2 regions of the Undibacterium sp. Ji22W genome follow, and region 1 is predicted to be linked to the other one. Evidence: predicted binding sites of a transcription regulator. Region 1 holds the regulator's gene; the other holds the start of a gene.
The links. The regulator LexA, encoded in region 1, represses DNA repair genes until DNA is damaged. The targets are predictions, from matches to a motif close to ACTGTATNNNNATACAGT.

Region 1 (15,999 bases):
TTCTCTACGCAAACAAATCAGGCCGGATATTCTAGCCTTGTCGCCGATGTGGATGGTGTCGTGACAGCGATTGATGCCGAAGTCGGGCAGGTGGTTAGCGCAGGCACTTCTGTTGTGCGCGTTGCCAAGACTGGGGATATGGATGTTATTGTAGGAATTCCGGAAGATAAAATTAATGCCATTCGTGGTATGACCGATGTCAAAGTGCGTTTATGGGCGAATGCGACGCAGAGTTACAACGCCAAGCTGCGCGAACTTTCACCGATAGCCGATCCTGTAACGCGCACCTTTCTCGCCAAAGTGGGATTGCCTGATACTGCGAAGGAAGTGCGTCTGGGTATGACGGCGACCGTTTCATTCGGTGTGAAAAACCCGCTAGCAATGATACGTGTGCCAATGACCGCCTTGTTTCAAGAAAAAAATATTAGTTCGGTTTGGATCGTTGAGTCGGGCGTTGTGAAGTTGGTGCCAGTGCAGCTGGGGGCTAGTAGTGGTGAGGATATTTTGATCTCTGCAGGACTGTTGCCAGGTCAGACGATTGTTACTGCTGGCGTTAATTTACTGAAGGCCGGTCAGAAAGTCACTATTCTTGGTGTAGAAGCTGAGCATAATGCAAGTCCGGCTGCGGCCTCAGTTGCAGCAGGAGTGGCTAAATGAGCCAAGAAAATAAAGACAAGGGCGGATTTAATCTGTCGCGTTGGGCATTGGAGCATATTCCCTTGACCCGATATTTAATGGTCGCTTTATTGTTAGGGGGGATCTTTAGTTTTGCCCGTTTGGGTCAAGATGAAGATCCGCCATTCACATTCCGCGCGATGGTGGTGCGTGCTGTGTGGCCGGGTGCAACGGCCCTGCAAATGGCTGAGCAAGTCACAGATAAGTTGGAAAAGAAGCTGCAAGAGGCTCCTTATGTCGACAAGATTCGTAGTTATTCCAAACCCGGTGAAACTTTGATTATTTTACAGTTGCGTGAATCGACGCCGCCGAAGGAAACTGCACAAACTTGGTATCAGGTACGTAAGAAGATTGGTGATATTAAAGGTACATTGCCTGCAGGTGTGGTTGGACCATTTTTTAATGATGAATTTGGCGATACTTATGGCTCGATCTTCGCGATCTCTGCTGACGGTTTTACCTATGAAGAGATGCGTGAGTACGCGGATTTTGTGCGCCAACAATTTTTGCGTATTCCTAAGGTCGCCAAAGTAGAGTTGTTTGGCGTGCAGGAAGAGAAAATTAATATCGAGTTTTCGCAGAAAAAATTCTCGCAACTTGGTGTGCCATTTGAAACCATCGTGGCGCAAATTAACTCACAAAATCAGATTGAAGCGACTGGGGTTTTGACGACTTCATCGAGCAATTTGCAGGTGCGTATTTCGGGTGCATTATTGGCCGTAAAAGATCTCGAGAATTTGCAGTTGCGTGCGAACGGAACGACTTTTCGTTTAGGTGATTTTGCTAGCATTAAACGTGAATACAAAAATCCACCCGGCGACAAGATGCGCTTTAATGGGAAAGAAGTAATTGGTTTGGGGATCTCAATGGAGAAGGGCGGTAACATCATTGAGCTGGGTAAACATCTGCAAGTCGAAGTGACTGCAATCAAATCGAAACTGCCCGTCGGCATTCAATTAGAGCGCGTATCTGATCAACCTAAGATAGTGGCGACTTCTGTTGGTGAATTTGTTAACACGCTTATCGAAGCGGTTGTGATTGTGCTCGCAGTGAGTTTCCTGTCATTGGGGTTGCACACCAAGCCTTGGCGACTAGATGTCTGGCCGGGTTTGGTTGTGGGTTTGACGATACCTTTAGTGCTGGCGGTAACTTTCTTGTTCATGCGTATTCTCAATATTGATTTGCATAAGATTTCGTTAGGGGCTTTGATTATCGCTTTGGGATTGCTGGTGGATGACGCGATCATTGCGGTCGAGATGATGGTGCGCAAGATGGAAGAGGGGTTCTCCCGCTTCGATGCTGCAACATTTGCGTATACCTCGACGGCTATGCCGATGTTGACAGGTACTCTGATTACGGCCGCTGGTTTTTTGCCTATTGGTTTGGCGGAGTCGGCTGCAGGTGAGTACACTTTCTCGATGTTTTCCGTGAATGCACTTGCTTTGTTGATTTCATGGCTGGCAGCTGTATTGTTCACGCCTTATCTTGGTTATTTATTGTTGCACGTGAAGCCACATACTGGCGCGGACGGACATCATGAGTTATTCGACACGCCGTTTTATTCTCGTTTCAGAGCATTAGTAAATTGGTGTGTGACATGGCGTAAAACAACGATTGCAATTACCTTGGGTGTCTTTGCATTGGGAGTGTTTGGATTTAAATTTATCGAACAACAATTTTTCCCTGACTCGAGTCGACCAGAATTGATGGTGGAGTTGTGGTTGCCAGAAGGTTCGTCTTTTGCTGCAACTGAAGCGCAGGCAAAAAAATTCGAAACTTTTATTCAAAAGCAGCAGGGCGTGGAGAGTGTAACGAGTTATGTTGGCACCGGGAGTCCACGTTTTTATTTGCCGTTAGATCAAATTTTTCCGCAAACGAACGTCACGCAAATCGTTGTTTTGCCAAAAGACTTAAAGGCGCGCGAAACTTTGCGTCTGAAGATTAATCAAGCATTTAAAGAAGATTTCCCAGAAGTTCGTGGTCGCGTTAAGTTGTTGCCGAACGGTCCACCAGTGCCATACCCGGTTCAGTTCCGCGTGACTGGCTTAGAGGTGGCTAAAGTGCGGGAGATTGCTGATCGAGTGAAGGCGGTTATGCGCGCAAATCCGAATGCAATCGGTGTGAATGACAATTGGAATGAGTCGGTAAAAACGATTCGTATCGATATGGATCAAGACAAGTTGCGCGCTTTGGGTATTACCTCGCAAAGTGTAATGCGAGCGGCAAATACGATTTTAACTGGCACGACCGTTGGGCAGTTTAGAGAGTCAAATAAATTGATTGATATTGTGGTGCGTCAACCAGTTGATGAACGTTCTACGGTGCAAGCTTTAAGTGATGCGAATATTCCGACCGGTAGCGGCAGGACTGTTCCGCTATCTCAAGTTGCCAAAATTTCGCTAGCTTGGGAGCCTGGTGTCGTATGGCGTGAGGGACGTGAGTGGGCGGTAACAGTGCAATCGGATGTGGTTGATGGCATTCAGGGGCCAACTGTTTCAGCTCAAATTAATCCTAAATTAGATGCGATTCGTGCCAGCTTATTGCCAGGATATAAGATTGATTTAGCTGGTGCCGCTGCAGATAGCGGCAAGGCGCAGGAGTCAATTGCTGCGAATGTGCCTTTGGTTATTTTCATTATTTTCACATTGTTGATGCTGCAATTGCATAGTTTTTCACGTGCTGTGTTGGTGTTTTTAACTGGGCCTTTAGGTGTGGCGGGTGCGGCGATGGCTTTGTTGATTTTGCAGCGCCCATTCGGTTTCGTCGCTCAACTCGGTGTGATTGCATTGTTCGGTATGATTATCCGTAACTCGGTGATTTTGATTGACCAGATTGAGCAAGATCGAGAAGCTGGAGTGCCGGCTTGGGATGCGATCGTGGAGGCAGCAGTACGCCGTTTCAGGCCAATTATTTTGACCGCGGCCGCAGCGGTGTTGGCGATGATTCCTTTGTCTCGGTCTGTGTTTTGGGGACCAATGGCAGTTGCAATCATGGGCGGTTTAATTATCGCTACTGCTCTGACATTGTTATTCTTGCCAGCCTTGTATGCAGCCTGGTTCAGAATAAGAAAACCCGTATCAACAATTTAATGCCTGATTGTCGAATACCTACTGCATATTGGATAGTGCACTGCCTTGTCTTTGATTTTTGTTGTATAAAAATCCTGAATAATCTAGATGGCGCTAATAAAAATGCAGTAGTTTCAATTTCAACATAAAAAATTCAAGACAAGTCGTGACAAAATCTAGTAGAATAGTTGGTTGAAGTTGAAATGCCACAGCACGAGTTATGGGCGACAATGCAATTGAAGTCGCCCTTTGCTTTTGTGCCGGTCTTTCTACCGGAAGGTGTTTTCATCCCGCGAGGATGGCGAAATTGGTAGACGCACCAGGTTTAGGTCCTGACGCCAGCAATGGTGTGGGGGTTCGAGTCCCCCTCCTCGCACCACAGATTTTTTATATTTGGACGATTTTCATGGCAACTGCAGTCGAAACTTTAGAAAAATTAGAACGCCGTATTACGATCACATTTCCTATCGCAGAAATGCAACCGGAAATTGAAAAGCGTTTGAAAGTACGTGCCCGTACAGCAAAAGCGCCTGGCTTCCGTCCAGGTAAAGTGCCGATGAAAATGGTCGCGGCACAATATGGTTATCAAGTTGAGAATGAAGTTCTCAATGATAAAGTCGGTATCGCTTTCTCCGAAGCAGTTAAAGAAAATAACTTGCGCGTTGCTGGTTACCCACGCATCGAGCCAAAGAAAAGCTACTCCGACAATTACCTGACTTTTGATGCTACTTTTGAAGTATATCCAGAAGTCGTTATTGGTGAGTTGTCTGGCGTTGAAGTTACTCAGGTTAAAACCGATGTAACTGACGCTGAAATTGACAAGACTATCGATATTTTGCGCAAACAACGTGTGCATTTCCATGTCAAAGGTGAGCAAAGTGCACACGGCGACGGAGGTGCTGATTTGTCAGCCCAAACCGGTGATCGTGCTACGGTTGATTTTACCGGTACTTTGGATGGCGTCGAGTTTGCAGGCGGAAAAGCAGAAGGTTTTGCATTTGTATTGGGCGAAGGCCGTATGTTGCCAGAATTTGAAGCTGCAACATTGGGTTTGAAAGTCGGCGATTCGAAAGTGTTTCCGCTGGCATTTCCAGAAGACTATCATAGCAAGGATGTCGCAGGCAAAACAGCCGAATTCACAGTCACACTGACAAAGTTGGAATGGGCTCACCTGCCAGCGGTTGATGCGGAATTTGCGAAGATGTTGGGCGTGGAAGATGGCGATTTGTCTAAAATGCGCAATGACATCAAAGAAAACCTCGAACGTGAAGTTAAAGGTCGAGTCAAAGCAAAAACCAAAGACAGTGTGATGGATGCATTGGTAAAAGCGGTCGAATTTGATGCGCCGAAAGCGTTGATCGAACAAGACGCAGAGCGTTTGTCTGAAATGACACGTCAGGATATGGCGCAGCGCGGTATGAACGTGCAAGGTGTTCCATTTCCAACAGAATTGTTTACTGCGCAAGCTGAACGTCGTGTACGTTTAGGTTTGATTTTGGCTGAATTAGTCAAAGCAAATCAATTGCAGGCGACTGCTGATCAAATCAAAGCTCAAGTTGAAGATTTTGCGCAAAGCTACGAAGATCCACAGCAAGTTGTGAAGTACTACTATAGTGATCGTAATCGTTTGGCTGAAGTTGAAGCCCTTGTTTTAGAAGAAAACGTCGTCAACTATGTGTTGGGCAAGGCAAAAGTGAGTGATTCAGTTTTGCCATTCGACGAACTGATGGGTAATAACGCAGCACAATAAGATAGGATAATTCATGACAGGCATCATTCATAACTCTGGTTTAGAAACAAATATGCTTGGCATGGTGCCAATGGTCGTTGAGCAAAGTGGGCGTGGAGAGCGTGCCTATGATATTTACTCCCGTTTGCTCAAGGAGCGTGTGATCTTTCTGGTTGGACCCGTGAATGATCAGGCAGCCAATTTAATCGTGGCTCAGTTGTTGTTTTTGGAAAGTGAAAATCCAGATAAGGATATTTCGCTTTACATTAATTCTCCTGGTGGCTCGGTTTCAGCCGGCATGGCGATTTTTGATACGATGCAGTTTATCAAGCCTGACGTGTCGACATTGTGCACTGGGTTAGCAGCTTCGATGGGTGCATTCTTATTGGCTGCCGGCGCTAAAGGTAAGCGTTTTTCTTTGCCAAATTCGCGCATCATGATTCATCAACCCTTGGGTGGTGCACAAGGCCAAGCATCTGATATTGAAATTCAAGCTCGTGAAATTTTGTACTTGCGTGAACGTTTGAATGGTATTTTGGCTGAGAAGACAGGGCAAAGTATCGACCAAATCGCAAAAGATACGGATCGTGATAACTTTATGTCTGCTGAGACAGCGGCTGAATACGGTTTGATTGATAAAGTATTGACGCATCGCGTTTAATATTTTATTTGGGTTTTAGTGAAAACGCCCGCATCTATCTGGTGCGGGCGTTTTTTTATTTTCTATGCCAATAGTTGATCACTCAGCGTGAAAAAACCTTTGCTTTGTATCGAGTATTGCAGTGAGGATTCGTTTTTTTGCAGTAATATAACGGTCATAGACTACTTCGTTAAAATTATTAAAAAGTATTATGTCAGATAAGAAAAGTACCTCAGGCGAAAAATTACTTTATTGCTCTTTTTGTGGCAAGAGCCAGCATGAAGTAAAAAAATTAATTGCCGGCCCCTCAGTCTTTATTTGCGATGAGTGCATCGACCTTTGTAACGATATTATTCGTGATGAAATGAATGCGCTTGAGCCAATCGCCTCCGCAAAAAGTGATTTGCCCACTCCCGTTGAAATCACGGAGTTGCTCGACCAGTATGTCATTGGCCAGGAAAAAGCCAAGCGTATTTTGGCCGTTGCGGTGTATAACCATTACAAGCGTCTCAAGCATCTTGGGAAGAAGGATGACGTTGAATTGGCGAAGAGTAATATCTTGCTAGTCGGACCTACAGGCTCTGGTAAGACACTGCTTGCACAAACTTTAGCGCGTATGCTGAATGTGCCATTTGTCATCGCAGATGCAACAACCTTGACTGAAGCTGGATATGTCGGCGAAGACGTCGAAAACATCATTCAAAAATTATTGCAAAACTGCAATTACGAAGTTGAGCGTGCGCAAAAAGGCATTGTATATATCGATGAGATCGACAAAATTTCACGCAAAGCTGAGAATCCTTCCATTACACGTGATGTCTCGGGTGAAGGTGTGCAGCAAGCATTGTTGAAACTAATTGAAGGTACAATGGCCTCTGTTCCGCCTCAAGGTGGGCGTAAGCACCCAAATCAAGATTTTATTCAAATCGATACGACGAACATTATGTTTATTTGTGGTGGTGCGTTTGATGGTTTGGCAAAAATTATTTCTGATCGCTCTGAAAAGAGTGGAATCGGTTTTGCTGCAAGTGTGAAGAGCGAAAGCCAGCGCAGCGCGAGCGAAGTGATTTTAGATGCTGAGCCTCAAGATTTAATCAAGTTCGGCATTATTCCTGAATTGGTTGGGCGTTTGCCGGTGATCGCGACTCTGATGGAGTTAGACGAGACTGCCTTAATTCAAATTCTAGTCGAACCAAAAAATGCATTAATTAAGCAATATGCGAAATTGCTAGAAATGGAAGGTTGTGAATTAGAAATTCGTCCTTCCGCTTTGCAGGCAATTGCTAAGAAGGCGATTGCGCGTAAAACTGGCGCGCGTGGTTTACGTTCAATTTTGGAGCATGCGCTGCTGGATATCATGTTTGAACTGCCAAGTGAAAAAAATGTTTCTAAGGTGGTAATTGACGAAAATACGATCAATAATGGCGGCAAGCCGCTATTAATTTACGATGAGCAACCTAAAGTAGCAGGCGCTTAAATTGCACTGTTGCAAATTTTCGGAAAGTTTTTGTGAATCACAGAGTTTTCCCTGTGATTCACAAGAATAAGCAGTACAATTTATCCAAACAATAGAGATTTTTAGCTTCAATCGAAAAGCTACCCAGGGAATTTCTCTGAGTGGCTTTTTTTATTGTTTTTTTAGGATGACGGGCTTGAGTTTTGGCCTAGTGCGCCAATCTAGTTACTGAAAGTTTTTTTTAAAAGGTGCGCCATGACAACTTCCACAATTACTGAACGTACAGAATTACCATTATTGCCTTTGCGCGATGTCGTGGTATTCCCACACATGGTGATCCCATTATTTGTCGGTCGTCCAAAATCTATCAAGGCATTAGAAGCTGCGATGGAGCAGGGCAAGAGCATTATGCTGGCGGCACAAAAAGCGGCGGCCAAAGATGAGCCATCTGCTGAAGATATTTATGAAATTGGTTGTATAGCAAATATTTTGCAGATGCTGAAATTACCTGACGGTACAGTAAAGGTATTGGTCGAGGGGGCACAACGCGCTCGAATTCATAAAATTACTGATTCTGAGTCACATTTTATCGCCGACTTGACACCAATTGCGCCAGAAGACGGCGAAGATGCTGAAGTTGAAGCCATGCGCCGCGCAATCGTGCAGCAATTCGATCAATACGTTAAATTAAATAAAAAGATTCCGCCAGAAATCTTAGCTTCGCTATCAGGTATCGATGATGCTGGCCGTTTGGCCGATACAATCGCAGCTCATTTGCCTTTGAAGCTAGAGCAGAAGCAAGTAATTTTGGAGATTTTCAGCGTAGCTAAGCGTCTCGAACATCTACTTGGTCAGCTTGAGGGTGAATTGGATATTCTTCAGGTGGAAAAAAGAATCCGTGGGCGGGTTAAGCGTCAGATGGAGAAATCCCAGCGCGAGTACTATTTGAATGAGCAGGTTAAAGCGATTCAAAAAGAGCTGGGAGAAGGGGAAGACGGCGCTGATATCGACGAACTTGAAAAGAAAATCACAGCAGCAAAAATGCCTAAGGAAGCGCGCGATAAGGCAATGAATGAGTTAAAAAAACTCAAGATGATGTCACCGATGTCAGCTGAAGCTACCGTTGTGCGCAATTACATTGACACCATTGTGAACTTGCCTTGGAAGAAAAAATCCAAAGTGAATAATGATTTGAGTAATGCAGAAAAAGTGTTGAGCGATGATCACTACGGCTTGGACAAGGTCAAAGAACGCATTTTGGAATATCTTGCCGTTCAGCAACGTGTTGATAAATTGAAAGCACCAATCTTGTGTTTGGTTGGTCCTCCAGGCGTGGGCAAGACATCGCTCGGACAATCCATTGCGCGTGCTACTAATCGCAAATTTGTTCGTATGGCATTGGGTGGTGTACGTGATGAGGCTGAAATTCGTGGTCACCGTCGTACTTACATTGGATCCATGCCAGGTAAGATTTTGCAGAGCTTGTCAAAAGCGGGTGTGCGAAATCCTTTATTTTTGTTGGATGAAGTAGATAAGATGGGCGCGGATTTCCGTGGGGATCCCTCATCAGCCTTATTGGAGGTTTTAGATCCCGAGCAGAATCACACTTTTTCTGATCATTACATCGAGGTAGATTTTGATTTATCTGATGTCATGTTTGTAGCAACTTCGAACTCGTATAACATTCCTGCGCCTCTGTTGGATAGGATGGAAGTGATTCGATTGTCTGGTTATACCGAAGACGAAAAAGCTAGTATTGCACTACGTTATTTATTGCCTAAACAAGTGAAAAATAACGGTCTCAAAGATGAGGAAATTTCGGTTTCTGAATCTGCAATCCGCGACATCATTCGTTATTACACACGTGAGGCCGGTGTGCGTTCGCTTGAGCGTGAAATCTCTAAGATTTGCCGTAAAGTGGTGAAGATGTTATTGCTTAAGAAGAGTGAGAAAAAAGCTACGATTACTTCGAAAAATCTGGATAAATTCTTAGGTGTGCGTCGCTATGATTTTGGTGTCGCAACAAAAGAAAATCAGGTCGGTCAAGTCGTCGGTTTGGCATGGACCGAAGTTGGTGGGGATTTGTTGACGATTGAAGCTGTTTCAATGCCCGGTAAAGGTGCGACGATTCGTACCGGTACACTCGGCGATGTCATGAAGGAGTCGATTGAGGCTGCCCGTACCGTTGTTCGTAGCAGAGCCGCACGTTTGGGCATCAAAGCAGATGTGTTTGAAAAAACCGACGTACATATTCATGTGCCTGAGGGTGCAACGCCGAAAGACGGCCCGTCGGCCGGTATTGCAATGACTACGGCAATGGTATCTATCTTTACCGGCATTCCAGTGCGTGCGGATGTGGCGATGACAGGTGAAATTACCTTACGCGGCGAAGTGTTGCCGATCGGTGGCTTGAAGGAAAAATTGTTAGCAGCACATCGCGGGGGAATCAAGACGGTTTTGATTCCAGAAGAAAATGCGAAGGATTTGACGGAAATTCCCGATAACGTCAAAAATAAACTGGAGATTATTCCAGTTCGTTGGATTGATAAAGTGTTGGAAATTGCCTTGGAGCGACAGCCTGTGCCATTGACTGAAGAGGAAATGGCGTTGCCTGCAGTAGCGAAGGCAGATCCAAGTGCCGACACTTCAACTATCAAACATTGATTTGTATTGTTAATCCGAATAAAAAAATGCCCGATAAATTCATCGGGCATTTTTTTGTGAGAATGATATTCTAAATCTCAAAGTTTTTAGTCGGAGCGCTGTACATTGGTGTCGCCCCGCAATCTTGTAACTGCGGTTTACCAGCTGCGCATCAATCCAACTGCCAGACCTTCCAAGGCAAAATCGTTCTCATTTTCATTGATGATGATAGGAGAAAAATCTGGATTTTCTGGCAGCAGTTCAATGCCAGTCGATGTTTTCATGTACCGTTTGACAGTCACCTCGTCGCTTATTCTGGCTACCACAATTTGGCCATTGCGGGCACTGTCAGTTTTTTTGACTGCCAGCAAATCGCCATCCATGATGCCAAAATCACGCATTGATAATCCACGCACGCGGAGCAAAAAATCTGGTTTGGCAGAAAATAATGATGGGTCAACCTGATAGGTTGCCTCCACATGTTCTGTTGCTAAAATAGGTGAGCCTGCTGCCACGCGACCAACAAGTGGCAAGCTTAACTGCATAAAAGTTGGATGTCGTAGCGCCATTTGCGCACTTGGCATTGAGTTTGTTAGTTCTGAATCCAGTAGGCGAATCCCGCGTGAGGTGCCCGCTGCGATCTCAATGACGCCTTTACGCGCCAAGGCTTGCAGGTGTTCTTCTGCGGCATTGGTTGAGCGAAAGCCTAATTCATTGGCAATTTCAGCTCGAGTCGGCGGAAAGCCTGTATTTTGGATCGCATCTTTGATGAGATTGAGAATTTGTTCCTGGCGAGCAGTGAGCTTTAACATGATGATCCTGAATATGTCTGGGTAAATCTTATCGGTGTTTGCGAATGAACTGTATATATAAGCAGACTGTATTTTTATACAGTAAATGACTGAATGCAAGTCATTTTGTATTTTTTTTGTACTTTGTTTTAAATTAGCAGCTAATACTCAATTTTCGAGTGATTAAATCACTTAGTTAGCAATTTTAAATCCGATGATCGTGCTAGAAGCTTGATTGTCAGTCAGAAGTGCGTTATCATCGTGGGCTGTCCTCTTCCTGCACTCGTCTTGACGCCGAGGCAGGCTTTATTATTGTCCACAAGGAGAATTTATGCGTCATTATGAAATCGTATTTATCGTACATCCCGATCAAAGCGAGCAAGTTCCTGCAATGATCGAACGCTACAAAGCTAGCGTAACTACACGTGGCGGCCAAGTGCACCGCGTTGAAGATTGGGGCCGTCGTCAGTTGGCTTACATGATTCAAAAATTAGCTAAAGCTCATTATGTTTGCATGAATATTGAGTGCGACGCTGAAACTTTGCTTGAGTTGGAAACAGCATTCAAATTTAATGATGCCGTATTGCGCCACCTCACAGTTAAATTGAAAAAAGCGGAAACAGCGCCTTCTCCAATGATGAAGTCTGTGCAGAAAGAAGATTCTGCTAAGGCACAACGTGTTGAAGCGCCTGCAGCTTAATAGTTTTAACTAAGAGCGTGTAAGAAGCTGTAAAAAAACAAAGTAAAAACAAACTTGTGAATCAACTTAAAGTCGTAGCCACAGTTGTCGAAAAATCGGTGTTGCGTTATACCCCTGCGGGAATACCCATCGCCACTGCAACTTTGATTCACGATTCTAAGCAAGAGCAAGCAGGCGGTCAGCGCCAAGTTGAATTTGAAGTTCCAGCTATTGCAGCAGGTGAAATTTCAAAGCGATTCTTGGAGATAGAGTTGGGCGTTTCTATGATTTTTACAGGCTTTTTAGCACGCAAGAACCGCAACAGCAAAAGTCTCGTTTTTCATGTGACTGAGTTTCAGAAAGCTGAAATTGAGTCGCCAAACGAAACAAATTTACTAGATTAGGAGCCAAAAATGGCATTCGGTAAAAAATTTGATAAAAGCAAATTAAAACAAAAGCGTCAGCAACAAAATCCTTTGTTCAAGCGTAAAAAATTCTGCCGCTTCTCAGCGGGTCATGTAGCCGCAGTTGACTACAAAGACATCGATACATTAAAAGATTTTATCCAAGAAAACGGCAAAATCATGCCAGCACGTTTGACTGGTACTAAAGCTTTGTATCAACGTCAAGTTGACACAGCAGTTAAGCGCGCACGCTATCTCGCGTTGTTGCCTTACACTGATTTGCACACAGCGTAATTGACGACGGAAATTAGGAGAAAAATATGCAAGTTATTTTGATGGATAAAGTCGTTAATCTCGGCAACTTGGGTGATGTAGTTCGTGTTAAAGATGGTTACGCTCGTAACTTCTTGATTCCACAACGTATCGCTCGTCGTGCAACAGCAGCTGCGATCGCTGAATTCGAAGCGAAACGCGCTGAGTTGGAAAAAGCAGCAGCAGCTAAATTGGCTGAAGCACAAGCACAAGGCGAAAAATTGAGCGGTTTGACAGTTCAAATTTCCCAAAAAGCAGGTGTAGATGGTCGTTTGTTTGGTTCTGTAACAAACTTCGATATCGCTGAAGCGTTGGCGAAACAAGGTTTCGCAGTTGAGAAGGCGCAAGTTCGCTTGCCAGCAGGTCCTTTGAAAACAACGGGTGATCACTCAGTTTCAGTGGCATTGCACACTGATGTTGTGGTTGATGTGATCGTTGCCGTATTGGGCGAGCACGCTTAAGTTTTAGTTCTTTCGAGAGCAAAAAAGCCGGGTTTTCCCGGCTTTTTTTATGTGTGGATTGATGTTGTTAAAATAACTTATGTATCCATTATTCAATCTAAAAAGTCACACATTTGGATGCGAGGATTGTCTCATTTCTTCTTTTTTTGCGTTCGAATAAAAAGGTATAATGCGCACCATGAAACATGCTCCCGATCCTCAGTTAGACTCACTCCGCGTTCCTCCTCATTCAATCGAAGCAGAGCAATCTGTTTTAGGTGGGTTGTTGCTGGATAATGCTGCGTGGGATAGGATCGCTGATTTTATTGGTGAAGATGACTTTTATCGCTTCGACCATCGTTTGATTTTTCAATCTATCGTTAAACTGATTAACTCTTCACGTCCGGCGGATGTGATTACAGTATTTGATTATTTGAATGCTGCCGGTAAAGCGGATGATGCTGGTGGATTAACTTATCTGAACGCATTAGCGCAGAATACGCCATCGGCGGCGAATATTCGTCGTTATGCAGAAATTGTTCGCGATCGTGGTGTATTGCGTAAGTTGATTACGGCAGCTGATGAAATTGCTGGGCAGGCGCTGAATCCTCAGGGCAAAGAGGTTAAGCAAATGCTCGACGAGGCAGAAGCAAAAATTTTCGCGATTGCTGAAGAAGGATCGCGTGGGGCACAGGGTTTTCAGGCTATTCAACCCTTGTTAACTCAAGTGGTAGAACGGATTGATGAACTGTATAACCGTGATCACACCAGTGACATTACTGGCGTGCCTACTGGCTTCGTCGACTTAGATCGTATGACGTCTGGTTTGCAGCCTGGTGATTTGATTATTGTTGCTGGTCGTCCATCGATGGGTAAAACGGCTTTCTCTATCAATATCGGTGAGAATGTTGCAATTGATAGTGGGCTGCCAGTAGCTGTGTTTTCGATGGAGATGGGTGGCGCTCAGTTGGCGATGCGTATGCTAGGTTCGGTTGGTAAGCTCGACCAACATCGTTTGCGTACTGGTCGCTTGATTGATGAGGATTGGCCGCGCTTGACATATGCTATTCAAAAGATGAACGAAGCACAGTTCTATATTGATGAAACACCGGCGCTGAGTTCGATTGAATTGCGCGCCCGTTCACGTCGTTTATCGCGCCAATGCGGTAAATTAGGCCTGATTATTATTGATTACTTGCAGTTGATGTCGGGGAACTCTGGCGGTGAGAATCGCGCGACAGAAATCTCTGAAATTTCTCGAAGTATGAAGGGTTTGGCGAAAGAATTGGGTTGTCCTGTGATCGCATTGTCTCAGTTGAATCGCTCGCTCGAACAGAGACCGAACAAACGTCCGGTCATGTCTGATTTACGTGAATCTGGCGCGATCGAACAGGATGCTGACGTGATTTTATTTATCTATCGTGATCAGGTTTACAACCCCGATTCGCCAGATAAAGGTACCGCTGAAATCATTATCGGTAAACAGCGTAATGGTCCTATTGGAAGTGTTCGTTTAAGCTTCTTGGGGGAGTACACTAAATTTGATAATTACATTGGTTCCCTATCCGTCTATAGCGACAATGAATAGTGGCAATGTAATTGTTTTAAGTATTTTTTTATGGTTTTTTGCAGTAATCACTAAGTCAGATGATCTCCGCACTCCGGGTCTTTGGTGTGCAGAGGCTTATTATAAAAATTTTCTATTTTCAGGGAAATAAAAATGTTTGGACGATTAATGCCCACCGAGGGTAAATTTTTTGATCTTTTTAATCAGCACGCTGAATTGTGTGTGAAAGGTTCAAAAGAGATGGTCGCTTTGATGACTAATTTCGATGACTTGGAAATTCGGGTCCACGCGATCGAAGGTATCGAAAAGCAAGCTGATGCAGTGACATATGCGGCGATTGAATTGTTGCATAAGACTTTCATTACACCAATTGATCGTGATGATATCCATAAGTTGATTACTAAAATGGACGACATCTTGGATTTGCTCGAAGATGCGGCACAAACAATTTCTTTATATGATATTCGGGAAATTACGCCTGAAGCGCAGCGCTTGGCTGAGCTTTGCTTGGCTTGTGCATTGAAGGTCAAAGATGCGGTCGCACTTTTGCATAATATGGATAATTCACGTCAAATTTTGACTATTTGCGAAGAAATCGATCGTCTTGAATCCGATGCCGATCACGTGATGCGCGCAGCGATGTCAAAGTTGTTCCGTGATGAGCCAGACGTTCGTAACTTGATTAAATTAAAAGCGATCTACGAAATTCTCGAAACGGTGACGGATCGTTGTGAAGACGTGGCAAATATCATTGAAGGCATCATTGTTGAAAACGCGTAGTTTTCACCTATATCTTTTTTTGAATATTTTTGCTTGCTCTAAATAGAGCGAGTTCACGAAAGAATTTACTATGCATATAAGTCTATATGTCATCATTCTGTTGGTGACCTTGGCATTATTGTTTGATTTTATGAATGGTTTTCACGATGCAGCGAATGCGATTGCAACCGTGGTCTCCACCGGTGTTTTGAAGCCGGGGCAAGCAGTGGCAATGGCTGCTTTATTTAATGTATTGGCGTTTTTTGTATTTAATTTGTCCGTTGCGAAGACAATAGGTAAAGGAACGATCGATCCTACCATCATTGATCAATATGTGATTTTCGGTGCCTTAGTTGGTGCTATTTTCTGGAATCTCGTCACTTGGTACTTTGGGATCCCATCTTCATCATCTCACGCGCTCATTGGTGGTTTAATTGGTGCTGCGGTGGCGAAAGAAGGCACTGGTGCTTTGATTGGAACTGGCTTGTACAAGATCATTTTGTTTATTGTTCTTTCTCCTTTGTTGGGTTTTGTTTTGGGTGCACTGATGATGTTGGTCGTGTCGTGGATATTCGTTAAATCGACGCCTCTGAAAGTTGATAAATGGTTTCGTCGATTGCAGTTGGTCTCCGCATCTGCCTTTAGTTTGGGACATGGCGGAAATGATGCACAAAAAACGATGGCGATTATTTGGATGTTACTCATTGCTGCGGGATATTCAAATCCTGCAGATCCGTTGCCACCGTTGTGGGTCGTTTACTCGTGCTATGCCGCGATTGGATTAGGTACTTTGTTCGGTGGATGGCGTATTGTTAAGACCATGGGGCAAAAAATCA
Region 2 (15,999 bases), on a different contig from region 1:
ACACATGGCAAGGGTCGGCCACCGCCTTGTGGACGAACGGTCAGGATATGGTAGATGCTTGCAAATTGCTGGGTGTGAATCTGATGAGTCCGCATTGGGAATTTACTTTAGGTGCTGCACGCGTTAAAGAAATTATTGATAAAGATTTTAAGGGGCAGATTAATTTTCTGGCGCAGAACGTCAAGACGACTGACTTTGGGGATCAGGTCTTTGAGCCTTATGTGATTCGCGAAATGAACGGTATCCCAGTGGCGATCATTGGCCAGGCATTTCCCTATACACCAATTGCGAATCCACGCTACATGGTGCCCGACTGGTCGTTTGGTATACAAGATGAAAATATGCAGAAAATGGTCGATGAAGCACGTCAAAAAGGTGCGCAGGCCGTGATTGTGTTGTCGCATAACGGGATGGACGTCGATCTGAAAATGGCATCCAAAGTGACAGGGATTGATGCGATTATGGGCGGTCATACGCATGACGGTATTCCAGTACCTAGCGTCGTGCACAATGCTAAAGGTCAGACCCTAGTAACGAACGCAGGTTCAAATGGCAAGTTCCTCGGCGTACTCGATTTGGATGTACGTGCTGGTAAAGTGCAGGGATTTAAGTATCGCCTGTTGCCAGTATTTTCTAATCTCCTGCCAGCCGATAAAGAAATGCAGGCATTGATTACGAAAGTGCGTGCACCGTATAAAGATAAGCTGGAAGAAAAGCTCGCTGTGAGCGAAGGTTTACTGTATCGCCGAGGTAATTTCAATGGCTCATGGGATCAGTTAATCGTTGACGCATTGATGGAAGTGAAAGGTGCAGAGATTGCCTTCTCACCAGGCTTCCGCTGGGGAACGTCGATTTTGCCAGGCCAAGTGATTACGCGTGAACATTTGATGGATCAAGTGGCGATTACTTATCCATCGACCACCCTAACTGAGATGACGGGTGAAACGATTAAGACGGTATTGGAAGACGTGTGCGATAACCTGTTTAATCCTGATCCTTATTTCCAGCAAGGCGGGGACATGGTGCGGGTTGGTGGTCTCGAATATTCGTGTACCCCCAACGCCAAAGCGGGTGCTCGCATCAATCACATGATGTTAAATGGCAAGGCTATTGAGGCAAACAAAACATACAAGGTTGCGAGTTGGGCACCCGTCGCCGAAGGCGTGCAAGGTGAACCGATTTGGGATGTGATGGAAACTTACTTTAAGTCACATAAAGTGATCAAGGCACGGAAACTGAATCAACCTAAAGTGATTGGTATGGATGGTAATCCGGGCTTGGTAGATTGATCACCAGTCGCACCAGTGTCGGTTCTAGTCCAATCATGTGGTGAAAAATTATGAATGTTCTTCCGCAACAAGTGCCAATGTTAAAAGATTTGCAGCAAGAATTTACGCAGATTGTCGACCACAAGATTCTACTAATTTTATTGCTGTCGCGTTCAGATTGCCACTTTTGTCACGAAGTAAGAATTAATTATTTATCGCCATTGGTAAGAAATTTTAGCAACAAAAAGCTTGTTATTCGCGAATTGCAAACAGATGTTGTGAACTCTTTGATAGGTCTGGACGGAAAGCAAATTTCAGTGAACGAATTACTGCGACAGCTGAAGGTGAATTTCTTTCCAACGGTTGTTTTTCTTGGAGCTAATTTGGAGATGTTAGCTGAGCCTCTGATTGGTCTAAATAATTCCGGATTTTATGGCGCTTATCTGGATCAGCGGATCACGATTGCGATGCAATCATTCCGAATTTAGTCGGTCTTCGGTGCCTGCTTTTTGTATGATGATGTGAGTTGAATGTGCGGCTATGGGAATGAGAAATGCCAAAAATAATGGAAAGTATTGAGCGATCATTCGCCCTTGGGTTGGTTGTCCTCGGAGCACTATTGTCGATGCCCGTTTGGGCGGGTTCCGCTATCGTTTTAACACCAATCAAAGTCTCTCCTCATGTCTACTATTTTCAAGGCGAATCAGGGGTAGCGAGCGCTGCAAACAAAGGCTTTATGTCGAATGCGGGGTTTGTGGTTACCTCTGATGGAGTCGTCGTCTATGATGCTCTCGCGACTCCGGCCTTAGGAATGGCGATGATCGCCGCCATAAAAAAAGTGACGAACCAGCCGATCAGAAAAGTCGTCGTCGGTCATTACCACGCAGATCATGTTTACGGCCTACAAGCGTTCAAAAAAGTGGGTGCAGAGTTGATCGCTCATGAAGGCGGTAAACTCTATTTAAATTCGGAATTGGCGCAATTACGTTTGGCGCAAAGAAAGGCGGAAATTTCCCCCTGGGTAGACGATAAAACGGTGATTCTGCCAGCGGACACTTGGTTGAACTTCGAAGACAAAAAGCCTTATAGGTTCGAATTGGGCGGAATTCGTTTTCAGATCATTGACAGTAGTGGCGCGCATTCCTCTGAAGATATTTTGTTATTTGTGGAAAACGATAAAGTCCTGTTCGCTGGAGATATTTATTTTTCAGGGCGGATTCCATTTGTTGGGAATGCAGATAGCCGGGTTTGGCTAAAAACCTTGGAGCGTTTGTTGGACGTCAAACCGCACGCTGTAATTCCGGGGCATGGTAGATATTCGACCAATACGGTTGAAGATCTCCAGTTAACCAAAATTTATTTGGAATATTTACGAGCAAAAATGGGCGGCGCGGTGCAGAATTTAGTCGGTTTTGAAGAAGCCTATCAACAAACCGACTGGTCGCGATTTGAGAATTTACCGGCCTTTAAGGCGGCTAATCGTCTCAACGCATTCGGTACCTATATTTTGATGGAAAAAGAAAGTCTAGAAAAATGAAGGATGTTTGAGGCGGGGATCAAATCAATGTTTTCCATCATCGTCATTATTCAAGCAGGTGGTGTGGACAATTTTTAATGAAGGAGTGGATATGAAAAACAGTTTTAAATGGTTGATTATTGCGTTGTTATCGTTGCTGACATTGACCGGTTTTGCTGCCGAGCGTGAGGAAAAAGTCATTTACCATATCAGCGATAGTGTGAACGCTGCAGCTGGCTTACGGAATGCCCGCAATCATCTGGATCAAAGTCCGAAAGCCAAGATCGTATTTGTGACACATGGCGCGGGGATAGATTTTTTGCTCGATGGCGCAATGGATAAAAATGGCAATCCATACGATATTTTGGTACAGGAATTGGCCGCGCGTAAAGTTGAGTTTCGCGTGTGTAATAACACCTTGGTTGGTCGGAAAATAGATAAATCAAAACTCTTGCCCGAGGCTAGTATCGTGCCTTCAGGCGTGGCCGAAGTGGCACGATTGCAGATTCATGAAGGGTATGCCTACCTGAAACCTTAATTGAAACCTTAATTGAAACCTTACTTGAAATCTTAATCACTAGATCATGCCGAAGTTGGGGCGCTTTGTTAGCGAAGTTTCGACGTAGCCTTCAGGAGTTTCTTATGAAATTAGGGAATTATAGGCAGCTCAATCTATTCGGCATGATGACGGCGCCAGGCTTGATGCTAACCTTTTTCGCTTTCGCGTCCCTACAAATTCAAGCGCAAGAACGCTTGTTCAAAAATGCCGACATCAATGCCGGCAAGGGCCTTCATGCAGAAAATAGTTGCAATACCTGTCACCAAAGGCTGAAGGGTAAGAACGAAAGAGATTTCTATACACGGTTCGATCGTAAAGTGAATACGCAAGAGAAGTTGGTTTCGCAGATTGCTTATTGCAGCACGCAGCTAAGTTTGAGTTTTTTTCCAGAAGATGAGTTGAATATCGCCGCCTTCTTAAATAATGCTTATTACAAATTGAAATAGATTCTTTGAGATAGGATTGATCGTGAATGTCGCAGGGTGGGTAGAACAATTCGGAGAACCTGCAGTGCTAGGAATTGGTGGCGCTTGTATCGGGCTGATGTTTGGTTTTTTTGCACAGCGCTCTAAATTTTGTTTGCGCGCCGCGGTGATCGAATTTTGGCATAGAAAATTTGGCGAAAAACTCGCGGTCTGGTTGTTAGCTTTTTCTACGGCAGTCGTTGTCATTCAACTGCTGATATTAAATCACATGGTCAATGTTAGTAATGCACGTCAATTGGCAACCACTGGGAGTATCTCTGGCGCATTAATCGGCGGGTTGTTATTTGGCGTAGGCATGATATTGACGCGTGGTTGTGCGAGTCGCTTGCTAATCTTATCGGCAAATGGAAATTTGCGCGCTTTGTTGTCTGGATTAGTTTTCGCCGTGGCAGCACAGGCATCTCTGTCAGGTGCACTTGCGCCATTGCGAAATACGATGAGTGCGTGGTGGACCGTATCTGGCGGCAGCGCACGCGATTTGTTGGCGGTCTTTGGCATAGGGCATTGGGGTGGTATTGGTTTTGGTCTGGTCTGGCTAGTTGCTGCCTTATTTTTTTCGGTGCGCAGCGGTGGGACTGTTTGGAAATGGATAGGTGGCATCGGTTCTGGGTTCGCCGTCGCATTAGCCTGGTGGTTCACTTACAGTGTCTCAATTAATTCATTTGAAATTGTTCCTTTACAGGGGCTGACATTTAGTGGGCCGTCTGCAGAATGGCTGATGCGAATACTTTCAGCGCCTGGAACATCAATTAACTTCGATTTTGGTATGCTTCCTGGCGTGTTCGTTGGTTCCTTCCTTGGTGCATGGTTAGGAAAGGACCTTAAATTGGAAGGTTTTAGAGATGGCTACAGCATGAGCCGTTACATCATTGGTGCGATCCTGATGGGTTTCGGTGCGATGTTAGCTGGTGGTTGCGCAGTCGGTGCTGGAATCACAGGGGGCTCTATTTTTGCGTTGACTGCGTGGCTGGCACTAGTTGGTATGTGGATTGGAGCAGGTATAACTGATCGCATTTTTGATTTCTCATCGTACGTTGACACCGCCACACCACGGCACGATAAGTTGGGCACGGAATTAACAGCGCCTTAGTAGGTCAATTTGGATTGAAATCCGCAATTGAAACGACAGGTTCTATGATTCAAATTTGCTCTGCTGACGTAATTTTTCAAGTTGTTGATATAGAGTTTCGGTATGTTCTGAAAACGCATGTCTGATGTTCGTACTCGGATCTCCTCGAAAGTTTTGCTGAGGATGTTTGGAGTGAAATTGTGCGCGTATTTTCACTTTTTCTAATTCCTCTGCAGTGAGTTCGATATTCCATAGCGATAACAGGGATTCCCACATCGCATTCGGTAAATCTTGATAGTTTAAAATGTGTAGCTGGTGATCTCTGTGCTCGCCCAATGCCCTTGTATAAAACTGGTCTAATACCCGCAGACAATAACCATCCTGATCGCCAGGAAACAAGTCAGTCTTATCCACTTCAATATTGCCCATATCAACAAAGGCGGGAATCATTTGTGGTCCACGCTGACGCTGATGTGATGCTAGCACTTGCTGCGGATCGCGATATAAGAACAGCATAGGAGTATGCGGAAAGGCTTGCCGGATAAAACTTAGCCTTCCTATATGCCAACTATCAAATTTAATGATGAAGTGGGTTTCGTCTTTGAAGCGCCTTTGTCCCAAAGTGGTAATTAAATGTTGAAAAATTTCGACATTCTCTTGTGTTTGCTGTTGATGTGTGCGAAAAAAACTGTCTATGACCGGTGGTTCTGAAAGAACAATGCAACGCGTTAAATGGCTGAGCATTTGAGTCAGTAATGTCGAACCGCACCGTGATACATGAAATATGAACGCGGTCGGCGCCACATGGTCTGTCACTTGCGTCAATGCACTAACGGGAGTCCTACAGACTCGCCGTAATTCCTGGGGTTGTGCGTTAAGGCTATTTTGGAAAAATGACTCGACGAAACGTTGATCGCCCATATCGCGCCAGTAAAGCTCATTTCCAAGCTCACTAAAGATGATTGGATACCAGCTTCTTAAGGATGTGAGTGATTCTGCATCGATTATTTTTCCTCGAACAAATGAACGCTCTTCAGCGGCAAAACCGTCATACGTTTGCATAAGTCTGCCTAATAAAAAAATAGAAATTTTAACATCTTATTTGGTGCGCTTATCGATGAGAAATTACGAACCGCCGTCGATAATGCCAACTGTTCAGTTGTAGGCAAAAAATGGAGAGGGCAAAGGACTATTTATGACAGTAATGTCGATGTTCTTTTAATGAAAACAACCAACATAAAACCAACGGTTAAAAAATATTTTAAAAGATGCTTGCACAAACCACTGATTTTTTATACAGTGTCGACATACAGTGATTTGAACAACCGTTTTAAGTGAGTTCAACACGTTGAATGGTATTTTAGTATCATCTGGCACTTAATTAAGCACCTAATGGAAGAAATCATGGACGATAGAAAATCTGATAACGGCACCGATAAAAGTAAAGCATTGGCTGCTGCACTTGCACAAATTGAAAAGCAATTCGGCAAAGGCTCTATTATGCGTTTGGCAGATGGTGCGACCGTAGAAGAAGTGCAGGTTGTCTCCACAGGTTCTTTGGGCTTGGATATTGCATTGGGCGTAGGTGGTTTGCCACGTGGTCGCGTGATTGAAATTTACGGTCCAGAGTCCTCAGGTAAGACAACGATGACACTGCAGGTGATTGCAGAGATGCAAAAACTAGGTGGTACTTGTGCGTTTATCGATGCGGAACATGCTTTAGATGTCGGATATGCGCAAAAATTGGGTGTTAATTTAAATGATCTGCTGATTTCTCAGCCAGATACAGGCGAGCAAGCATTGGAAATTACGGATGCTTTAGTACGTTCTGGTAGTGTTGATCTGATTGTTATCGACTCCGTTGCAGCGTTGACACCAAAAGCTGAAATTGAAGGTGATATGGGCGATTCATTGCCCGGCTTGCAGGCTCGATTGATGTCACAGGCTTTACGTAAATTAACGGGTAGTATCAATCGCACCAACACAACAGTCATTTTCATTAATCAAATTCGTATGAAAATTGGCGTAATGTTTGGTAGTCCAGAAACGACAACAGGCGGTAATGCGTTGAAATTTTATGCGTCTGTCCGCTTAGATATTCGTCGCACCGGTTCAATCAAAGCTGGTGATGAAGTAATTGGTAACGAAACCAAAGTGAAAGTCGTGAAAAATAAAGTCGCGCCTCCATTCAAAGAAGCGCATTTCGACATTCTTTATGGTGCAGGAACTTCACGCGAAGGTGAGATTCTGGATTTGGGTGCAGACTGCAAGATCGTTGAAAAATCAGGATCTTGGTATAGCTATAATGGTGAAAAAATTGGCCAAGGGAAAGATAACGCACGTAACTTCTTGATTGAACGTCCAGCATTGGCGTATGAGATTGAGAATAAAGTGCGTGCGCAATTGGGTGTACCACTGTTGCCAGCACTCGCTACAGAATAGCTGGGATGCAAGGCTCATAAAATCTTGGAGATATTGTGAGCACTGCAAAGAATAGATCACGGTAGTCTTAAGTCGATTTACTTGGTAACAGGTGGTCGACTTTTTTTATTTCTTTTTGGCTTTTATTATTTTCCTGATATTTGTATTTTTAGTTTCTTTTTTCATGCCAAGCGCTTTGTAATTTCCATCGATGATCAGACCCAAATTGAGTTTAAAAGGGCGTGCTTTGCGCTTTCTCTCTATGCGTGAGCACAGTCGCATAGAACTTGCTCGCAAGCTTTCTCCTTATGTGGAAGAGGAAGACGAGTTGAATTTGCTATTGAATTGGCTGGAAGAATCAAAGTTCCTTTCTGATCAACGCTTCTCGGAATCTCTGGTGCATAAACGTCAAGCTCGATTCGGAAATCAGAAAATTTTGGCGGAATTACAAAGTCATAATGTGAGTAAAGAAGATTTGTCTGACATTAAGCTTGAATTACAGGAAACCGAAATGCAAAGAGCTGTCGATGTTTTATGGCGTAAGTTCAGCACGCCGCCTGTGGATCACATGGAGAAGGGAAAGCAAATGCAATTTTTGGCTCAACGCGGCTTCTCCAGTCGTGCGATTAGTCATGCATTGCGTCAATCTCGTGAAGAGGATGCGTAGAAAAATTGCTTTCTCTTTATCGAAAAGGTATTTTCCGTGAACGGAATTGAATTTATGACATTTGAGAAAGCACAATATCTCGCTGCAACTCGCGAACATTGGTATTTTCAAGTAGTGGTTACATCAGATTGGTCTAACCAAAAAATAGAATTCATCCTTTAGCTGTGCTAGAATCCACAGGTTTTTTGCAATGCCGCAAGAGCGGCTGTGATCGTAGAAACTGCGAACACGCACGCAATTGTGGCTTTTTATGTTCGAATTGCCGCCAGCAGGCATGATGCCTCTTTTTAAATTGATGACTTTCTCTACCCCCTTATTCGGGTCTAATTTCCTTGTCCCAGTAGATGTTACTTACATGGGTAAGTTGATTTGTGGTCAAGCGGATCGTGTTTTTGCTCGTGCTAAGTTGATGCAAACAAAAATTTCCGAAACTCCCAAGTAATTATTAGATAAACGTGACCCCGATTTTGGCTGTTGCGTTTTTTTGTTTGGGGTAACGCTTTTGTTTTGCTGACTTAATAAGTTTTCGAATGCTCCATGCTGTAAAGTGTTTATAGAATTTCAGTTCTTTTTGTTTTACTTTTTAACTAATACCTCAGTGTCTGAAGGGAAGTCGTATGAAAATCCATGAGTATCAGGGTAAAGAAATCCTCCGTAAATACGGAGTGACCGTACCGCGCGGTATCCCATGCATGTCCGTTGAAGAAGCAGTCAAAGCTGCTGAAACTTTAGGCGGTCCAGTATGGGTAGTCAAAGCACAAATTCACGCCGGTGGCCGTGGTAAAGGTGGCGGCGTTAAAGTTGCTAAATCCATCGAGCAAGTACGCGAATACGCAGACGCGATCATGGGTATGCAATTGGTCACGCATCAAACGAGCCCAGAAGGTCAAAAAGTACGTCGCTTATTGATCGAAGAAGGCGCTGACATCAAGAAAGAACTGTACGTCAGTATGGTGACGGATCGTATCAGCCAACGCGTAGTATTGATGGCATCTTCTGAAGGCGGTATGGATATTGAGGAAGTGGCTGAATCACATCCAGAATTGATCCACTCTATCGCGATCGATCCAACAGCTGGCTTGCAAGACGCTGAAGCAGATGACATCTCCCGCAAAATCGGTGTGCCAGAAGGTTCTATCGAAGATGCACGTGTTCAGTTGAAAGGCTTGTACAAAGCTTTCATGGAAACAGATTGCTCTTTGGCTGAAATCAATCCTTTGATTTTGACTGGTTCTGGCAAAGTCATTGCTTTGGATGCTAAGTTCAACTTCGATGCGAATGCCTTGTTCCGTCAACCAGAAATCGTGGCTTACCGCGATTTGGACGAAGAAGATCCAGCTGAAATCGAAGCGTCTAAGTTTGACTTGGCTTACATCTCTCTCGACGGCAATATCGGTTGCTTGGTGAACGGTGCAGGCTTGGCGATGGCAACCATGGATACCATCAAGTTGTTCGGCGGCGAGCCAGCGAACTTCTTGGACGTAGGTGGTGGCGCGACAGCAGAGAAAGTCACTGAAGCATTTAAGATCATGTTGAAGAACCCAGGTTTGAAAGCAATCTTGGTTAATATCTTCGGCGGCATTATGCGTTGTGACGTGATTGCAGAAGGCGTTATCACTGCATCCAAAGCAGTGTCCTTGCAAGTACCTTTGGTGGTACGTATGAAAGGTACAAACGAAGAAATCGGCAAGCAAATGTTGGCTGACTCTGGTTTGCCTATCATCGCTGCAGACACGATGGAAGAAGCGGCACAGAAGGTTGTTGCCGCTGCTGCCGGTCAAGCTTAATTTTCGCAAGGAATCACTATGTCCATCCTGATTAATAAAGACACTAAAGTCATCACCCAAGGTATCACTGGCAAAACTGGCCAGTTCCATACACGTATGTGCCGCGATTACGCAAACGGTAAAAACTGTTTCGTCGCTGGTGTAAATCCTAAGAAAGCTGGCGAAGACTTCGAAGGCATTCCAATTTTCGCGAATGTTTCTGAAGCTAAAGCAGCAACTGGCGCAACAGTTTCTGTGATCTACGTTCCACCAGCAGGTGCAGCAGCTGCAATCTGGGAAGCCGTTGAAGCGGATCTCGATTTGGCGATCTGTATCACAGAAGGTATCCCCGTCCGTGACATGATGATGTTGAAAGACCGCATGGCAAAAGCAGGTAGCAAAACAAAATTGCTCGGCCCTAACTGCCCAGGTTTGATCACACCAGATGAAATTAAAATCGGCATTATGCCAGGTCACATCCACCGTAAAGGTCGTATCGGCGTGGTTTCCCGCTCTGGTACATTGACCTACGAAGCAGTTGGTCAATTGACAGCACTCGGCTTGGGTCAATCTTCTGCGGTTGGTATCGGTGGTGATCCAATCAATGGTTTGAAACATATCGACGTCATGCAGATGTTCAATGATGATCCAGATACAGACGCTGTGATCATGATCGGTGAAATCGGTGGTCCAGATGAAGCAAATGCTTCTTACTGGGTACGCGACAACATGAAGAAGCCAGTCGTTGGTTTCATCGCTGGTGTGACTGCGCCTCCAGGCAAACGTATGGGTCACGCAGGTGCTTTGATTTCTGGTGGTGCTGATACAGCGCAAGCGAAATTGGACATCATGGAAGAGTGCGGTATCAAAGCAACGAAGAACCCGTCTGAAATGGCGCGCCTGTTAAAGGCAATGCTGTAATTTCGATGTGATTTTTCATAAGAGAAAAGGGGGCTTTGGCTCCCTTTTTTTATGGCGCTACAGAAGCTCACATCGGTGTTGATGTTGTAGTTGCGCGATTGAAACACCAAAATTTCCACTCCAGGCTGATATTTCTCTCGGTTAATGGTAAGCTCAACAACTTCTGATTTGGTGATGTTTTTCATTCGCTTTAGCTATTGTCGATTTCATTTCGTCTAATTCATGCATTCACATACTGTTTTGGAGTTTGCCAGTCATACTGACACAGGTTTAGTCCGCAGTCATAATGAGGACGCAATTGTCATTTGCCCAGACGCCGGTTTAGCGATTCTGGCTGATGGTATGGGCGGCTACAACGCAGGCGAAGTGGCGAGTCAAATGAGTGTGGACTTGGTGAGTGGACAGATTCGGCAAAAGCAAGCGAATTCATGGATGCCTCGTATGCCTTGGCAATCATCTATGCCTGAGAAGTGGATACATGATGCAATTGTCTATGCTAATGAAAAAGTCATAGAGCTAGCGAATGCTAATCCCGATAATTTTGGAATGGGCACGACCATCGTCACTGCCCTTTGTCACCACGATAAGCTAGTGATAGGTCATGTTGGAGACTCTCGAGCCTATTTGTTTCGAGAAAATTATTTGGAACAGATTACGCGCGACCATTCGGTGTTGCAGGCACAAATTGATGCTGGCTTGATTTCCCCAGCTGATGCACATCTGTCACCGATTAAGAACCTCATTACACGTGCGGTTGGGTCACATGAAGAAATAGAAGTCGAAGTACATGACCATCAAATGAAACAAGATGATATCTTTGTTTTGTGTTCTGACGGTCTGAGCGATATGTTGGATCAGATTCACATTCAGACGGTATTGCGGGAACAATCAGCGGATTTGGATACTTGTTGCAAAACTTTGGTGTATCTGGCGAATCGACAAGGTGGATTTGACAACATATCCGTTGTTTTAATACGTGTGAAAGAATTGCGTGAGCGTGGCTTTATGGAGTATATTTTTGCTAGTTAAAAAACAAGCAATTTCCATTCTTATTTGATTTATTTTTTGTACCCAGTGGACATAATATGGCAAAAGTTGTGGTGACTTTTAATGGTCAGATTCAAAAAGAATTTAATATTGACCGTGCGCGTTTGAATATAGGGCGCCGACCTGGCAACGACTTGGTCTTAGATCATCTTGCAGTAAGTGGACGTCATGCGGCGATTGATACCACTTCTGAAGGTACGTTCATTTTGGATTTGGGTAGCACAAATGGTACCTCGGTGAATGGGCAACCAATCAAGAAGCATTTGCTGCAAAACGACGATGTGATTGAACTGGGTAAATATCAATTGAAGTTCGTGGTCGAAGTCGACAACTATCAAATTTCGCCTGATGAGACTTTGAAAGTTGGCAAAATTAGAGTGCTTAACGGCGCGAACGCCAGTAAAGAGATGGTTCTTTCCAAGCCTGTAACCACGCTGGGTAGTCCAGGTATTCTGGTGGTGTCAATTGCGCGAGACGGAAATCGCTTTAAAATTACCTTCGTAGAAGGGAAGGTATTTCCAAAAATCAATGGTGAAGCAATTGACGCGCGCCCACGTATTCTGGCGCATGGCGATGAAATCGACCTGTCAGGAACAAAGATGGAATTTCAACTGAATTAGTATGAGAACTGCCTAATTGGCAAAATTATAAAGAAAGTGGCAGCGAGGTTTTTACATAAACCTCGCTTTTTTTATGGGAGTTCAGTTTGTTGTGAGTGCGTCGCCGTTACTCGCGTCGATGACAACAAAAAGTTTGTTGGACCTGGTTTTTAAAGGACAAAACAATACTTTTTTGCCTTGCTTTTCAAAATCCTGACGAATACTTTCTAGTTGAATTTTACTTGTGTCATCCAGATTTTGTTGTGATAGCTCTTTGCTAGCGGCAAGGACTTGGCCTTTGATGTGAGCGTAATCAACGTAGTACTGCGGAAGATTTTCTATCCCCATATTTCCCAGTCCTGCGAATAGTATTTCCTCGCGCTTTTGCTGGGAGTCAGGTAGTTGGGTGCCAACAAATTGAGGACCAAGTTGCGGTAGTTGTTTAAATTTTTCTACGGTCACTTTGGCAATATCACTATCTTCAATTTCATTCGCTTTGACTAACACGAATTGTTTCTCGACAAAAGCCAGATAGACAGGGCGCACTGTGTACAATGACCAAACGCCATAGCCGAGGAATAATAACTGGCAAATTAAAACCGTGGTGACATCAAATTTTAATGATTTCTTTTTTGGATTAAATATCACTAGCATGATTAAAGGGCCTAAGACCAGATCAACCAAGATTAGGATCTTTAATAGTTCTAATCCATTTGCCACTTCAAAAAGTTGATGAGGGTACCAAACAAATTTAATAAAACAAAAAATACACGTAATGACGGCGGCGCTTCCTAGGAAGTGAAGGCCAAATGCTTGATAGCGGTTTAAGTTGGATAAACGATTAGTCAGCATAATATTCACTTGAAAGTAGGTAGAGATAAGGTGATGTTGGTGTGTTCCGAAGAATCCTCTATTCTGCACGAACAATCGCAACTATCGAAAAAAATCATCGCTTAAAATAATAGAACGAAGAGCAAATTTCAAGAGCAATCAAACCAAAAATTTTTTCTAAAAAAGATGTTTCTTATAAAACGCCGTAATATATCCCTGCTTATCTTTAGTGTCTGTTTGTTGTTTGCGCAGCTCTATACTGGACACGTACATCCCTATCGTAGCTTTTATCACGAATTCGCCGTGTGCTTAGGTGTCTTTGTAGCGATGGTTCCACTTTGGAGTAGGGTGCAAGAAAAATTCACTGTCCCGATCATTAGCCTCTTATTTTTTGCTTTAATTGCGTATATCTGCATGCAAATGTTTGTGGGGCTTAGTAGTTACGCCGCGATTGCGTACCCCCTATTTATGTTGTTTAGTTTGATATGTGCAATGGGACTAGGAGCGACTTGGGTAAAAATCGAAGCAAATATGGACGCTATATGTTGGGCTATCTCTCTAGTTTTCTTGGGAGCCGCTTTGCTTTCGGTCGCCATGCAACAAGTGCAGATTATGGGTTTAGATTGGCGTCCATTTGTGATGTATATGCGTAATGATGGAAGTAGTCCCGTCCGCGCATTCGCGAATGTGGCGCAACCGAATCAATTGGCGCTGTTAATTTGCTTTGGTCTTGCATCCCTTTGGTGGTTGTTGCAAGTGTCACGTCTATCCGGCTTTGTAGCGTGGTCGCTGGCTTGTTGTTTGCTGTGGGGGGTGGTCTTAACCCAATCGCGTATCGCCTGGATCATCCTGCCATTGTTTGCTGGCTTAAGTTTATTGGTACGCCAACATAGTCGCAGAGTTAGTTGGCTCAGTGTTGCGAGTCTGTTGTTGATCTATGTCGTATTGCTGCTGAGTTTGCCAACAATTGCTAAGTGGATGGGATTTGTGGTCGGCACTTTAGGTGAGCGCGTTGGTGGTCGTTCTGAACGATCCGTATTACTTCAACATGCGTGGGCAATGGCTACTACGCACCCGTGGTTTGGTGTCGGTTGGTTTGGATTTGGCGCGCAGCAAGTATCAATTGCTGCCGACTTTTCCTCTACAACGTATGCCGAACATGCACATAACATTGTGTTAAATTTTGCTGCAGAATTGGGCTTCCCTTTTACTCTGGTATTCTTTTCTGTGCTGCTAATCTGGTGCTGGAAAACTTGTTGTAATAAATTTTCTTTACAACACCGTTCGGTGGTTTTCGTCTTGATGATTTTGTTGGCGGTGGGCGTACACAGTTTGGTCGAATTTCCGTTGTGGTACGCCTATGTACTGCTGCCTGTCGGTGTGCTGATGGGCGCTGTGCACCAATTGCGCTGGCCGAACGCTGGCATGCCCGTATCATTTCGCTTGGTCAAAGTGATCGTGCCAATTTGTCTGGGTCTGCTGATATGGGCATGGATAGATTTTCATCGGGTGGTCGATGGTTTTCTCGCATTCAGACAAGTGAAGGATTACGCCGACATTCCAGCGCAAAAAATCACCGCGCCCCGATTAACTTTCATGCCTGACTATTATGATTATTTTCAATTGCTCAGAGTGACGCCACGAGTGGGTATGAGCGAAGCAGAAATTCAATTTGTGGAAAAGGCCAGCCATCGTTTTGGGTATGTACACATACTTGATAAGTTGGCTCAGGTGTATTGTCTGAATGGTCGTATTGAGACGGCAAAACGCACCATGCAAAGTCTGCAACGCCTGCACCCTTTGGTGTATACAGAGTACTACGACTATTGGCGCGCGCTGGCAAAAACACATTCTTGTTATGCCGATGTCTTTGCGAGTATGCCGCCGCGTGATGCACAGTAAGCGGTTAATGCGGTTAATGCGTTTCTTCGTCAAAGCTAGATCAGCGTCAGAATTTACCGATTTCAAAATACGAAAGTGAAACCAAGATGAGCATCAATTCGCGCATACAACATCCATTACTCCGAGAAAAGATCATGTCTGCCGAAGCAGCCGCCTTACTCATACAAAACGGTGATCATGTTGGCATGAGTGGATTTACTGGTGCCGGCTATCCGAAATTAATTCCGCAGGCTTTGGCAAAACGCATTGAACTGGCGAACCAAGGTGAAACAAAATTCAGTATAGGCGTCTGGACCGGCGCGTCCACAGCACCAGAGTTGGATGGTGCACTAGCCAAGGTCGGCGGCATCAATATGCGTTTGCCTTATCAATCTGATCCGACATGCCGCGCTCGTATCAATGCTGGCTTAATGGATTATGTGGATTTGCACTTGTCGCACGTTGCACAATTTGTCTGGTTCGGTTTTTTGGGTAAATTGAATGTCGCCGTGATCGAAGTCGCGGGTGTTTTGCCGGATGGTCGATTAATTCCTTCCTCATCGGTGGGCAATAATAAGACTTGGCTCGATCAGGCCGATAAAGTGATTTTGGAAGTGAATTCACATCAAAGTGCCGCGCTGGAAGGCATGCACGATATCTATTATGGAACCGAACGCCCACCCCATCGTAAGCCGATACCGATGGAGCATACGGGGGACAGAATTGGCGAACCCTATTTAAGGGTAGATTTGAATAAGGTGGTCGCAGTTGTAGAAACAGACCTGCCTGATCGTAATACGGAATTTTCTGCGCCAGATCAAAACTCTGAGCGCATAGCCGGACATATATTGGAATTCTTCGCTCAGGAAGTAAAGATGGGACGAATGCCGCCAACTTTATTGCCTTTGCAATCCGGCGTCGGCAATATTGCGAATGCCGTATTGGCGGGATTGAATCGAGGGCCCTTTG

Region 2: the regulator LexA is predicted to act here: its motif matches at 6,181-6,198, upstream of recA (recombinase RecA).

What each region holds. Positions count from the first base shown of each region.
Region 1 covers NZ_JBMPOU010000004.1:28,043-44,041, reverse strand. The annotation lists gene ACO0KW_RS17800 (efflux RND transporter periplasmic adaptor subunit) at 1-657, shown strand, start outside; gene ACO0KW_RS17795 (efflux RND transporter permease subunit) at 654-3,764, shown strand; tRNA gene ACO0KW_RS17790 (tRNA-Leu) at 4,036-4,122, shown strand; gene tig (trigger factor) at 4,150-5,493, shown strand; gene clpP (ATP-dependent Clp endopeptidase proteolytic subunit ClpP) at 5,507-6,133, shown strand; gene clpX (ATP-dependent Clp protease ATP-binding subunit ClpX) at 6,324-7,589, shown strand; gene lon (endopeptidase La) at 7,824-10,232, shown strand; gene lexA (transcriptional repressor LexA) at 10,370-11,023, opposite strand; gene rpsF (30S ribosomal protein S6) at 11,334-11,702, shown strand; gene priB (primosomal replication protein N) at 11,759-12,085, shown strand; gene rpsR (30S ribosomal protein S18) at 12,095-12,379, shown strand; gene rplI (50S ribosomal protein L9) at 12,406-12,858, shown strand; gene ACO0KW_RS17740 (replicative DNA helicase) at 13,037-14,425, shown strand; gene ACO0KW_RS17735 (DUF47 domain-containing protein) at 14,558-15,184, shown strand; gene ACO0KW_RS17730 (inorganic phosphate transporter) at 15,255-15,999, shown strand, end outside.
Region 2 covers NZ_JBMPOU010000003.1:673,679-689,677, forward strand. The annotation lists gene soxB (thiosulfohydrolase SoxB) at 1-1,289, shown strand, start outside; gene ACO0KW_RS15440 (hypothetical protein) at 1,367-1,756, shown strand; gene ACO0KW_RS15445 (MBL fold metallo-hydrolase) at 1,822-2,805, shown strand; gene ACO0KW_RS15450 (DsrE family protein) at 2,897-3,322, shown strand; gene ACO0KW_RS15455 (hypothetical protein) at 3,427-3,789, shown strand; gene ACO0KW_RS15460 (YeeE/YedE family protein) at 3,812-4,918, shown strand; gene ACO0KW_RS15465 (hypothetical protein) at 4,961-5,959, opposite strand; gene recA (recombinase RecA) at 6,302-7,339, shown strand; gene recX (recombination regulator RecX) at 7,530-7,985, shown strand; gene sucC (ADP-forming succinate--CoA ligase subunit beta) at 8,588-9,772, shown strand; gene sucD (succinate--CoA ligase subunit alpha) at 9,791-10,672, shown strand; gene ACO0KW_RS15490 (Stp1/IreP family PP2C-type Ser/Thr phosphatase) at 10,895-11,701, shown strand; gene ACO0KW_RS15495 (FHA domain-containing protein) at 11,758-12,339, shown strand; gene tfpZ (TfpX/TfpZ family type IV pilin accessory protein) at 12,421-13,239, opposite strand; gene ACO0KW_RS15505 (Wzy polymerase domain-containing protein) at 13,564-15,051, shown strand; gene ACO0KW_RS15510 (acetyl-CoA hydrolase/transferase family protein) at 15,138-15,999, shown strand, end outside.